Regions from separate parts of the Peribacillus sp. B2I2 genome, predicted to be linked through region 2. Evidence: a T-box and tRNA genes for the amino acid it is inferred to sense, from the RefSeq annotation. Region 2 holds a T-box; the other holds one or more tRNA genes.
What was found. A T-box is a leader RNA that pairs with one kind of tRNA and senses whether it is charged. The one in region 2 lies ahead of thrS (threonine--tRNA ligase), so its partner is inferred to be a tRNA-Thr.
Positions count from the first base shown of each region.

Region 1: it encodes a tRNA-Thr, which carries the amino acid that the T-box ahead of thrS (threonine--tRNA ligase) is inferred to sense. The anticodon was not compared.

Region 1 covers NZ_JBGCCB010000001.1:4,945,693-4,951,732, reverse strand. Annotated here, with positions in the region: rRNA gene ABIE66_RS24695 (16S ribosomal RNA) at 1-259, shown strand, start outside; rRNA gene ABIE66_RS24690 (23S ribosomal RNA) at 435-3,367, shown strand; rRNA gene rrf (5S ribosomal RNA) at 3,486-3,601, shown strand; tRNA gene ABIE66_RS24680 (tRNA-Val) at 3,613-3,688, shown strand; tRNA gene ABIE66_RS24675 (tRNA-Thr) at 3,699-3,774, shown strand; tRNA gene ABIE66_RS24670 (tRNA-Lys) at 3,797-3,872, shown strand; tRNA gene ABIE66_RS24665 (tRNA-Leu) at 3,881-3,962, shown strand; tRNA gene ABIE66_RS24660 (tRNA-Gly) at 3,971-4,045, shown strand; tRNA gene ABIE66_RS24655 (tRNA-Leu) at 4,058-4,146, shown strand; tRNA gene ABIE66_RS24650 (tRNA-Arg) at 4,156-4,232, shown strand; tRNA gene ABIE66_RS24645 (tRNA-Pro) at 4,243-4,319, shown strand; tRNA gene ABIE66_RS24640 (tRNA-Ala) at 4,337-4,412, shown strand; tRNA gene ABIE66_RS24635 (tRNA-Met) at 4,441-4,517, shown strand; tRNA gene ABIE66_RS24630 (tRNA-Ile) at 4,528-4,604, shown strand; tRNA gene ABIE66_RS24625 (tRNA-Ser) at 4,625-4,717, shown strand; tRNA gene ABIE66_RS24620 (tRNA-Met) at 4,820-4,893, shown strand; tRNA gene ABIE66_RS24615 (tRNA-Asp) at 4,900-4,975, shown strand; tRNA gene ABIE66_RS24610 (tRNA-Phe) at 4,999-5,074, shown strand; tRNA gene ABIE66_RS24605 (tRNA-His) at 5,091-5,166, shown strand; tRNA gene ABIE66_RS24600 (tRNA-Gly) at 5,171-5,244, shown strand; tRNA gene ABIE66_RS24595 (tRNA-Ile) at 5,250-5,326, shown strand; tRNA gene ABIE66_RS24590 (tRNA-Asn) at 5,339-5,413, shown strand; tRNA gene ABIE66_RS24585 (tRNA-Ser) at 5,415-5,505, shown strand; tRNA gene ABIE66_RS24580 (tRNA-Glu) at 5,509-5,580, shown strand; gene ABIE66_RS24575 (TraR/DksA C4-type zinc finger protein) at 5,622-6,040, opposite strand, start outside.
Region 2 covers NZ_JBGCCB010000001.1:4,339,045-4,345,084, forward strand. Annotated here, with positions in the region: gene ABIE66_RS21510 (hypothetical protein) at 1-69, shown strand, start outside; gene thrS (threonine--tRNA ligase) at 29-1,936, opposite strand; T-box leader at 1,996-2,220, opposite strand; T-box leader at 2,252-2,476, opposite strand; T-box leader at 2,507-2,726, opposite strand; gene ABIE66_RS21520 (hypothetical protein) at 2,847-3,122, shown strand; gene ABIE66_RS21525 (DUF7010 family protein) at 3,161-3,796, opposite strand; gene ABIE66_RS21530 (amino acid permease) at 4,308-5,795, opposite strand; gene ABIE66_RS21535 (peptidase) at 5,956-6,040, opposite strand, start outside.

The DNA of each region.
Region 1 (6,040 bases), 610 kb from region 2:
ATAAAGCCATTCTCAGTTCGGATTGTAGGCTGCAACTCGCCTACATGAAGCCGGAATCGCTAGTAATCGCGGATCAGCATGCCGCGGTGAATACGTTCCCGGGCCTTGTACACACCGCCCGTCACACCACGAGAGTTTGTAACACCCGAAGTCGGTGAGGTAACCTTTATGGAGCCAGCCGCCTAAGGTGGGACAGATGATTGGGGTGAAGTCGTAACAAGGTAGCCGTATCGGAAGGTGCGGCTGGATCACCTCCTTTCTAAGGATAATTACGAGAGCGCTTTTGTTTTGTTCAGTTTTGAATGAGTAATTCATTCAAATAGGGAAGAAAAGCATCACGATGTGATGGATTCTTTCTGCTTTGTTCCTTGAAAACTAGATAATAGATAGAAGGCAATTAATTTTTTTCAAAGCATCTGTAAGATCTTTTTAACGGTTAAGTTAGAAAGGGCGCACGGTGGATGCCTTGGCACTAGGAGCCGATGAAGGACGGGACTAACACCGATATGCTTCGGGGAGCTGTAAGTAAGCTTTGATCCGGAGATTTCCGAATGGGGAAACCCACTGTTCGTAATGGAACAGTATCTTTACCTGAATACATAGGGTACTGAAGGCAGACCCGGGGAACTGAAACATCTAAGTACCCGGAGGAAGAGAAAGCAAATGCGATTTCCTGAGTAGCGGCGAGCGAAACGGAATTAGCCCAAACCAAGAGGCTTGCCTCTTGGGGTTGTAGGACACTCAACATGGAGTTACAAAGGAACGGGGTAAATGAAGTGACCTGGAAAGGTCCGTCAAAGAAGGTAAAAACCCTGTAGTTGAAACTTCGTTCCCTCCTGAGTGGATCCTGAGTACGGCGGGACACGAGAAATCCCGTCGGAAGCAGGGAGGACCATCTCCCAAGGCTAAATACTCCCTAGTGACCGATAGTGAACCAGTACCGTGAGGGAAAGGTGAAAAGCACCCCGGAAGGGGAGTGAAATAGATCCTGAAACCGTGTGCCTACAAGTAGTCAAAGCCCGTTAATGGGTAATGGCGTGCCTTTTGTAGAATGAACCGGCGAGTTACGATTTCATGCGAGGTTAAGTTGATAAGACGGAGCCGCAGCGAAAGCGAGTCTGAATAGGGCGAATGAGTATGAGGTCGTAGACCCGAAACCAGGTGATCTACCCATGTCCAGGGTGAAGTTCAGGTAACACTGAATGGAGGCCCGAACCCACGCACGTTGAAAAGTGCGGGGATGAGGTGTGGGTAGCGGAGAAATTCCAATCGAACCTGGAGATAGCTGGTTCTCTCCGAAATAGCTTTAGGGCTAGCCTCAAGATGAGAGTATTGGAGGTAGAGCACTGATTGGACTAGGGGCCCCCAACGGGTTACCGAATTCAGTCAAACTCCGAATGCCAAATACTTATTCTTGGGAGTCAGACTGCGAGTGATAAGATCCGTAGTCGAAAGGGAAACAGCCCAGACCACCAGCTAAGGTCCCAAAGTATACGTTAAGTGGAAAAGGATGTGGAGTTGCTTAGACAACCAGGATGTTGGCTCAGAAGCAGCCACCATTTAAAGAGTGCGTAATAGCTCACTGGTCGAGTGACTCCGCGCCGAAAATGTACCGGGGCTAAACGTATCACCGAAGCTGTGGATTGACACCATTAGGTGTCGATGGTAGGAGAGCGTTCTAAGGGCGTTGAAGTCAGACCGGAAGGACTGGTGGAGCGCTTAGAAGTGAGAATGCCGGTATGAGTAGCGAAAGAAGGGTGAGAATCCCTTCCACCGAATGCCTAAGGTTTCCTGAGGAAGGCTCGTCCGCTCAGGGTTAGTCGGGACCTAAGCCGAGGCCGAAAGGCGTAGGCGATGGACAACAGGTTGATATTCCTGTACCACCTATACATCGTTTGAACGATGGGGGGACGCAGAAGGATAGGGTAAGCGCGCTGTTGGATATGCGCGTCCAAGCAGTTAGGCCGGAAACGAGGCAAATCCCGTTTCCATTAAGGCGGAGCTGTGATGGCGAGGGAAATATAGTACCGAAGTTCCTGATTCCACGCTGCCAAGAAAAGCCTCTAGTGAGATGTAAGGTGCCCGTACCGCAAACCGACACAGGTAGGCGAGGAGAGAATCCTAAGGTGTGCGAGAGAACTCTCGTTAAGGAACTCGGCAAAATGACCCCGTAACTTCGGGAGAAGGGGTGCTTTTTAGGGTGAATAGCCCGGAAAAGCCGCAGTGAATAGGCCCAGGCGACTGTTTAGCAAAAACACAGGTCTCTGCGAAGCCGCAAGGCGAAGTATAGGGGCTGACACCTGCCCGGTGCTGGAAGGTTAAGGGGAGAGGTTAGCGCAAGCGAAGCTTTGAACCGAAGCCCCAGTAAACGGCGGCCGTAACTATAACGGTCCTAAGGTAGCGAAATTCCTTGTCGGGTAAGTTCCGACCCGCACGAAAGGTGTAACGATCTGGGCACTGTCTCAACGAGAGACTCGGTGAAATTATAGTACCTGTGAAGATGCAGGTTACCCGCGACAGGACGGAAAGACCCCGTGGAGCTTTACTGCAGCCTGATATTGAATTTTGGTACAGCTTGTACAGGATAGGTAGGAGCCTGAGAAGCCGGAGCGCTAGCTTCGGTGGAGGCGTTGGTGGGATACTACCCTGGCTGTATTGAAATTCTAACCCGCGCCCCTTATCGGGGTGGGAGACAGTGTCAGGTGGGCAGTTTGACTGGGGCGGTCGCCTCCTAAAGAGTAACGGAGGCGCCCAAAGGTTCCCTCAGAATGGTTGGAAATCATTCGTAGAGTGTAAAGGCACAAGGGAGCTTGACTGCGAGACCTACAAGTCGAGCAGGGACGAAAGTCGGGCTTAGTGATCCGGTGGTTCCGCATGGAAGGGCCATCGCTCAACGGATAAAAGCTACCCCGGGGATAACAGGCTTATCTCCCCCAAGAGTCCACATCGACGGGGAGGTTTGGCACCTCGATGTCGGCTCATCGCATCCTGGGGCTGTAGTCGGTCCCAAGGGTTGGGCTGTTCGCCCATTAAAGCGGTACGCGAGCTGGGTTCAGAACGTCGTGAGACAGTTCGGTCCCTATCCGTCGCGGGCGCAGGAAATTTGAGAGGAGCTGTCCTTAGTACGAGAGGACCGGGATGGACGCACCGCTGGTGTACCAGTTGTCTTGCCAAAGGCATAGCTGGGTAGCTACGTGCGGACGGGATAAGTGCTGAAAGCATCTAAGCATGAAGCCCCCCTCAAGATGAGATTTCCCATGGCGCAAGCTAGTAAGATCCCTGAAAGATGATCAGGTTGATAGGTCAGAGGTGGAAGCGTGGCGACATGTGGAGCTGACTGATACTAATAGATCGAGGACTTAACCAACGCTTTAAAAAAATGAAATACCTTCTTATTATCTAGTTTTGAAGGAATGAAAATTTCTTCTTGCATTTTTTCGAAAAGACGTTATAATAATATATGTCTTGAAAAAATGTTAACATTGTTTGGTGACGATAGCGAAGAGGTCACACCCGTTCCCATTCCGAACACGGCAGTTAAGCTCTTCAGCGCCGATGGTAGTTGGGGGTTTCCCCCTGTGAGAGTAGGACGTCGCCAAGCAGGTTTTATATGGAGGATTAGCTCAGCTGGGAGAGCATCTGCCTTACAAGCAGAGGGTCGGCGGTTCGATCCCGTCATCCTCCACCATTTTACACCTGCCGGTGTAGCTCAACTGGTAGAGCAACTGACTTGTAATCAGTAGGTTGGGGGTTCAAGTCCTCTTGCCGGCACCATTTTTTGAAATAGTACAAGCACGAGCCATTAGCTCAGTTGGTAGAGCATCTGACTTTTAATCAGAGGGTCGAAGGTTCGAATCCTTCATGGCTCACCATTTTATATGCGGGTGTGGCGGAATTGGCAGACGCACCAGACTTAGGATCTGGCGCCGCAAGGCGTGGGGGTTCAAGTCCCTTCACCCGCATCTTTCATGCGGAAGTAGTTCAGTGGTAGAATACAACCTTGCCAAGGTTGGGGTCGCGGGTTCGAATCCCGTCTTCCGCTCCACTTTTCGTATGTGCCGGGGTGGCGGAACTGGCAGACGCACAGGACTTAAAATCCTGCGGTAGGTGACTACCGTACCGGTTCGATTCCGGTCCTCGGCACCATCTTAATATGCGCCCGTAGCTCAATTGGATAGAGCATCTGACTACGAATCAGAAGGTTGTAGGTTCGACTCCCGCCGGGCGCACCATGTTTTATTGCGGGAAGTAGCTCAGCTTGGTAGAGCACTTGGTTTGGGACCAAGGGGTCGCAGGTTCGAATCCTGTCTTCCCGACCACGTGATTTTTAATGAATGGGGCCTTAGCTCAGCTGGGAGAGCGCCTGCCTTGCACGCAGGAGGTCAGCGGTTCGATCCCGCTAGGCTCCACCATTTTTCAATCAGATACTTATATTATATTGGCGGTGTAGCTCAGCTGGCTAGAGCGTACGGTTCATACCCGTGAGGTCGGGGGTTCGATCCCCTCCGCCGCTACCAATAAATATAAGGACCTTTAGCTCAGCTGGTTAGAGCAGACGGCTCATAACCGTCCGGTCGTAGGTTCGAGTCCTACAAGGTCCACCATATGCATTTTTTAAAGCCGTGGAGGTATACCCAAGTTCGGCTGAAGGGATCGGTCTTGAAAACCGACAGGGGAGTCAAATCCCGCGGGGGTTCGAATCCCTCTACCTCCTCCATTTTTTTAAAAAGCAGCAAGTTGTTTTGAAACAACCTTACATAGAGGAAGCGAAAAAACAATATACACGAAAACTTGATGCAAATCGTTTCATTATTACCGTCGCGGGGTGGAGCAGTCCGGTAGCTCGTCGGGCTCATAACCCGAAGGTCGCAGGTTCAAATCCTGTCCCCGCAATTATTAGGTCCCGTGGTGTAGCGGTTAACATGCCTGCCTGTCACGCAGGAGATCGCGGGTTCGATTCCCGTCGGGACCGCCATTTTTTAAATTTAATACAAATGTGGCTCAGTAGCTCAGTCGGTAGAGCAAAGGACTGAAAATCCTTGTGTCGGCGGTTCGATTCCGTCCTGAGCCACCATATCTTTCATATTACGGCGGTTGTGGCGAAGTGGTTAACGCACCTGATTGTGGTTCAGGCATTCGTGGGTTCGATTCCCATCAGTCGCCCCATTTCGCGGGTGTAGTTTAGTGGTAAAACCTCAGCCTTCCAAGCTGATGATGAGGGTTCGATTCCCTTCACCCGCTCCAAATATGGGCCTATAGCTCAGCTGGTTAGAGCGCACGCCTGATAAGCGTGAGGTCGATGGTTCGAGTCCATTTAGGCCCACCATATTTATATTGTTCCGCAGTAGCTCAGTGGTAGAGCATTCGGCTGTTAACCGAACGGTCGTAGGTTCGAGTCCTACCTGCGGAGCCATGGGGAAGTACTCAAGAGGCTGAAGAGGCGCCCCTGCTAAGGGTGTAGGTCGCGCGAGCGGCGCGAGGGTTCAAATCCCTCCTTCTCCGCCATTTGGCCCGTTGGTCAAGCGGTTAAGACACCGCCCTTTCACGGCGGTAACACGGGTTCGAATCCCGTACGGGTCATAACAAAAAAGGAAGCATACATCCATGTATGCTTCTTTTTTTCATTTCTTTTCATTGATATAAGTATCTTTTTGTTTATAAGGAATGTCTCCAAGCTGGGAATCGATATTTTCTTCATCTAATGTATCTTCATATTCCTTTTGCTTTTTGTTCGGTATATCCACCCTATTTTTTCCTTCGATATCATTTGCTGCAAATCCTTCATAGTCTTCTGGAAATCCATCCGTTTCATCTTCGGTTTTATAAAGATCATTATAATTGTCATGATCGCCGGTGTAATCAGATGGCGTTTCGGATGTACCGAATTTGGCGACTTCACCAAAGCTATCCTCTTTATCCACTATTTCATTTCCATGACGATTTTCAAAATGATCACCCTTGGATGGAATCAATATATCCTCTTCCACTGGTCGGTCTTGTGCAGTAGGCCGTTCTGGGGCATGCTCGACACAGTAAAGAG
Region 2 (6,040 bases):
GTGAGTTCCGGATTAAGCTCCTTTCTTATTAGATGCTCCGTTCTTTTATTTGCTGGACCATTTTATTGATGAACCGTTCAATTGCGACATTTTCAGATTCTTGTTCCCCGTATTTCCGGACATTCACTTCATTTTCTTTCTCCTCTTTATCGCCAAGGACCAGCATATATGGAATTTTCATAATCTGAGCTTCCCTGACTTTATACCCCATCTTTTCATTCCGATCATCAATTTTCACTCTTATGCCTTGATTCTTCAGTTCTTTTTGAACCTTTAAACAATAATTCAAATGAACTTGTGAGACAGGGATGATCTGTACTTGCAAGGGGGCAAGCCATACCGGAAAAGCACCGGCAAAATGTTCAATCAGGATTCCAAAAAAACGATCGATCGATCCAAATATGGCACGATGAATGACGACAGGACGAACCTTTTCATTATTTTCATCGATGTAAGTCAGATCAAATTTATCGGGCATCTGAAAATCAAGTTGGATTGTTGCACATTGATGGCTTCGTTTTAATGCATCTTTAATATGAAAATCAATTTTCGGTCCATAAAATGCCCCGTCCCCTTCATTTAATTGATAATGTATCCCGATGCTTTCCAGAACATTTTTCAAGGCTGTTTCAGAAGCTTCCCAAAGGGAATCTTCGCCCATTAAATCCTCTGGACGAGTCGAGAGTTCCACCGAATACTCGAAACCAAAAGTGCGATACACCTTATCAATCAGATGAAACACTTGTTTAATTTCACTTTCGATTTGATCCTGCCGAACAAAAATGTGGGCATCATCCTGACAAAATGTACGGACCCGCAACATCCCGTTCAATGCACCGCTATATTCATGACGGTGGACTTGACCGAACTCGGCCATCCGGATGGGTAAATCCCTGTAAGAATAAAGATTGTTTTTGAAAATAAGCATATGACCTGGACAGTTCATAGGCTTCATCGCGAATTTTGTTTGATCCACCTCAGTGAAGTACATATTCTCATGGTAATGATCCCAGTGACCCGAATGTTCCCATAACCGCTGGTTCATCATGAAAGGAGTCCGAACTTCGTCGTAATCAGCTTCAGTCTGGATTTCCCGCGAGAACTTCTCCAATTCATTTCTAACGATTTGTCCTTTCGGTAAATAAAACGGCATTCCAGGAGCTTCCTCCGAAAACATGAATAACTCCAACTGCTTCCCTAATTTGCGGTGATCGCGTTTGGCCGCCTCCTCCAGGAATTTAAAATGATCCTGTAAATCTTTTTTCTTTCGGAAAGCCACACCATACACCCTTTGAAGAACTTCATTTTGATTGTCTCCCCGCCAATAGGCTCCCGATACACGAGTCAATTTGAACGATTTTACAAATGATGTGGATGGAAGGTGGGGTCCTCTGCAAAGATCGACGAATTCCCCCTGTTGATAGATCGTTAGTTTTTCATCTTTAGGGATATTCTTTGCTATATCCAGTTTGAATGACTCCCCTCTATCCTGGAATAACTTCACAGCTTCTGCATAAGACACTTCGATCCTTTTAATTTCCAGATTTTCACTTATGATATGTTCCATCTCTTTTTCAATAGCTTGTAAATCTTCTGAGCTCAAAGGATGATCTAACTTAAAATCATAGTAAAAACCATCTTCTACGACTGGCCCCATCCCTAATTCCACATTTCGGAATAATCTTTTCACAGCCTGTGCCAAAACATGCGCCGATGTATGTCGCAAAACTTGTAATCCTTCATCCGAATCCAGATTCAAGATTGACAGTTCGGCATCCTTATTCAACTTGTGACTTAGATCAACCAGTTGTTTATCCAGTATTCCTACTACTGCCTTTTTCCTTAAACTTGGGCTGATGGACCCTGCCACACTTTCCACTGTCATCCCTTGCGGATATTCCTTTTGCTGCCCATCCGGGAATTGAACTTTAATCATTTTTTCACCCATCACATAAACACCCCTTTTTAGTAATAAAAAAACGCACCCATCCCTATATAAGGGACGAGTGCGTTTATACCCGTGATTCCACCCAATTTCCCATAAGCAAGAAAACACTCATGGCTCTGGAGCTTTTAACGCAGCTTAGACGATATCAGTTACTCTCGTTCACCGATATAGCTCAAAGGCGGTAAATCATTTTCCTAAGCCAGGAAGTTTGCAGCTGCCCTTCCCTCTCTGCAGACCGTAAAAATGATTCATGTCCTTATCATGGCAATATTTTTATATATAAAAAAACGCACCCATCCCTATATAAGGGACGAGTGCGTTTATACCCGTGATTCCACCCAATTTCCCATAAGCAAGAAAACACTCATGGCTCTGGAGCTTTTAACGCAGCTTAGACGATATCAGTTACTCTCGTTCACCGATATAGCTCAAAGGTGGTAAATCATTTTCCTAAGCCAGGAAGTTTGCAGCTGCCCTTCCCTCTCTGCAGACCGTAAAAATGATTCATGTCCTTATCATGGCAATATTTTTATATAAAAAAAACGCACCCATCCCTATATAAGGGACGAGTGCGTTATACCCGTGATTCCACCCAATTTCCCATAAGTAGATTACTCATGGCTCTGGAGCTGTAACGTAGCTTAGACGATATCAGTTACTCTCGTTCACCGATATGGCTCAAAGGCGGTAAATCATTTTCCTAAGCCAGGAAGTTTGCAGCTGCCCTTCCCTCTCTGCAGACCGTAAAAATGATTCATGTCCTTATCAATGCTTCTAAAATGTAAATGGATTTTTATATTGTTATATATATTACAATATATTCCCATAAGTGACAACCTCAAATTTTTTAATTTCATTATAAACACTAAATTGGTATAATTAGTAAAAAGGAGTCGTCATGAAAAGTTTAAGCAATTGGTCTTTCCTATTTGCTGTGATTGGTGCCGTATCATTTTGCTGCGCCTTTTTTTTACCAAAATCCTTCGAGCTTCTAATGGTCTCAGGATTCGGTGCGTTACTTATTGGTATGTTATTTAGTTTCGGGGCCATGTTAAAAAGTGAAAAAGGAAAGACGAAGTTTCTGGCTGTGGCTGCCTTCTTTCTTTTAAGTTTCATTCTGGTTTGGAATGAACCATTTCAAATCGTCAGGCTATTAACCTGGATGAAAAATTAATCAAAACCCGTTCGCCACGACGGGTTTTTGTATGTTTCCTATTTATTTTCATTGTGTGAATCTTCCTCTTTCGCTTCCCTTGGATTCTTTACACTAAGCAATAATGTCAGTCCAGTGGTCCAAAGAATTAGCGCGCATCCAAAGCCAAGTAAGGATAACGGTGCAAAGATTTGATGCTCCCCAAACATGACGGTGTCTGGCACAATAAGTAATGTGATAAGCGCCAATAAACAGAGAAGCACTCCTGTTGCATAGTAGATCTTGATTTGAAAAAGCGCCGCCAAAGGTAAAAAATGAATCCCTACAATAATGGCGATGACTCCAGGAATAAGATCGGTCTGATTGATCATATTACAGATGGCGATGGCAATCCCAATCAGTAAACCTTCGGCAATGAAAACGATATTAAACCAGAAATTCATACGTTTCAAACGCCTAGCCCCATTTTCTGAAACTTGATCGGGCATTTTTTGTGATGTATATATTAAGGAAATGCCCTCTATAACCATTATGATTCCTACGAATATGGCAGCAAGTTCCACGTAAGGAACCCCCCACCCTTGCAATCCCATTACACCGGTACCTGCCCACAACGTGCCGAATAATGCCATGAAAATGACGCCAATTCCAGAACCGCGAAACGCCTCTTTCGATATGAGTCTTGAGGTTTGCATCATCAGTTTCCTTTCATCCACAGGTAATATCGTACATAGAATAATAGTATTGCGCTCACTCCCCGATTATTCATCATCACGGTCTTAAGCCATGCAGCCCAAACTGCAAAAATGCCAAAGCATTGACTATTATGGTGCCACTTCACCTTCAGCCAACATTGAATGGGCTGGCAGCAAATAAAACGACCGTTTTTATCGGGGACCTAAGAGAATATGTCTACTTACCGCCATAATGAGATAATTGCCCTTTTCGTCGATATATTTCTATTTTCGGAGATATAACTGGGTTTTCGTCGATATATTCCTACTTTCGGAGATATAACTGGGTTTGCGCCGATATATTCCTATTTTCGGAGATATAACTGGATTTTCTTCGATATATTCCTACTTTCGGAGATATAACTGGGTTCATACAATATCGCGTCTAATTTAGCATTTTCTTAATTAACTAAGTTGACTATAGAAAAACCTGAGTCCCCAAAGGGGTCTCAGGTTTTTCTATTCCTATCAGCTAAATGGTTTTATCAAATTGGCAATCTTTCAATGAAATTAATTTGGTTTTATGATAAATTTTGTAACCTAACCAAATTGCCAGGAATATCGGTAATCCGATATAGGAGACAGTGACGCCATACCAGTCGATGCTGCCGCTTAGGTATGCTTCATAGTTTTGTCCTGCTATGACAACCATGCAAAGGATGAATGAAAAAATCGGCCCGAATGGAAACCATTTTGCTTTATATTTCAATTCGGTTAAGTCACCACCTTGTGCAACATAGGCACGTCTAAAGCGATAATGGCTTATGGCAATTCCAATCCAGGCGATAAAGCCGGTTAGCCCCGATGCGTTCAATAGCCATGTAAATACATGGTCCCCAAAAATGGAGGTCAAGAAGGCGAGTCCCCCAATAAATGCCGTGATGAGCAAAGCATTCATCGGGATTCCCCTGCGATTGACCTTGCCGAGGAATTTGGGAGCTTGATTATCTTTTGCCATCGACCATAACATCCGTGTTGATGCATAAAGCCCCGAGTTCCCTGCGGATAGTAAGGAAGTTAACACGACAGCATTCATGACGGATGCCGCGAATGCAAGTCCTGCGCGTTCAAAAACAAGTGTGAAAGGGCTTACAGAAATATTTTCCACATCCCCGTTCAGCAAACTTGGGCTCGTATAAGGAATTAACAGGCCGAGTATGAGGATGGCCCCGATGTAAAACAATAGGATGCGCCAAAATACTTGGCGGATCGCATTCGGAACATTTTTTTCGGGTTCCTCACTTTCTCCGGCAGCAATACCAACCAGTTCCGTGCCTTGAAAAGAAAATCCCGCTATTAGAAAGATACTGATGATCGATAAAAATCCTCCCTTGAATGGAGCCTCATCCATGGTGAAGTTTTCAAACCCGATCACCTTTCCGCCAAAAACCCCTAAGATGGTCAATAATCCAATAATGATAAAGAAAATGATGGCGACGACTTTTATTAAAGCAAACCAATATTCAGATTCACCAAAGCTTTTAATGGAAAGGGCGTTGAGGGTGAAGACGATTCCAAGAAATAATGCACTCCAGATAAGGCTGGGTACATCAGGGAGCCAGAATTTCATGATGATGGCTGCTGCAGCTATTTCCACGGCAAGGGTGACTGCCCAGTTAAACCAATAATTCCAGCCAAGTGCAAAGCCGAATGCGGGATCTACAAAGCGCGTGGCGTAGGTGGAAAATGAGCCCGATACAGGCATATATGTTGCCATTTCCCCTAAGCTCGTCATAAGGAAATAAACCATGATTCCAATGCATGCATATGCAGCGAGGGCACCACCGGGCCCTGCACTCTGGATGGTTGCCCCGCTTGCCAGGAATAATCCGGTTCCTATTGAACCGCCAATGGCTATCATGGTCATATGCCTTGCTTTCAGATTCCTTTTAACTGTCGGTTCTTGATTATCATTGAGATTCCTTTTAACTGTCGGTTCTTGATTATTAATGAGATTCATGTCCATATGGTCCCTACCTCATTTTCTTTTAATATTAAAAGTTCAAGAAATAGTAAAAGAGATATTTTCAGATATGAATAGTCTCCCACAATCGTTTTGTGGAAGACTTTATTGCAGTTAAGGAAAATCCTGATATTTACTGGCTAGTCTACTATTCGGTTTAATTGCCATTGCCTTGAATCGTCAGCTTATTCCCTACAGGAATAGCCTCATCCTGATCTTGTTCCATTCCACACCATTGAATT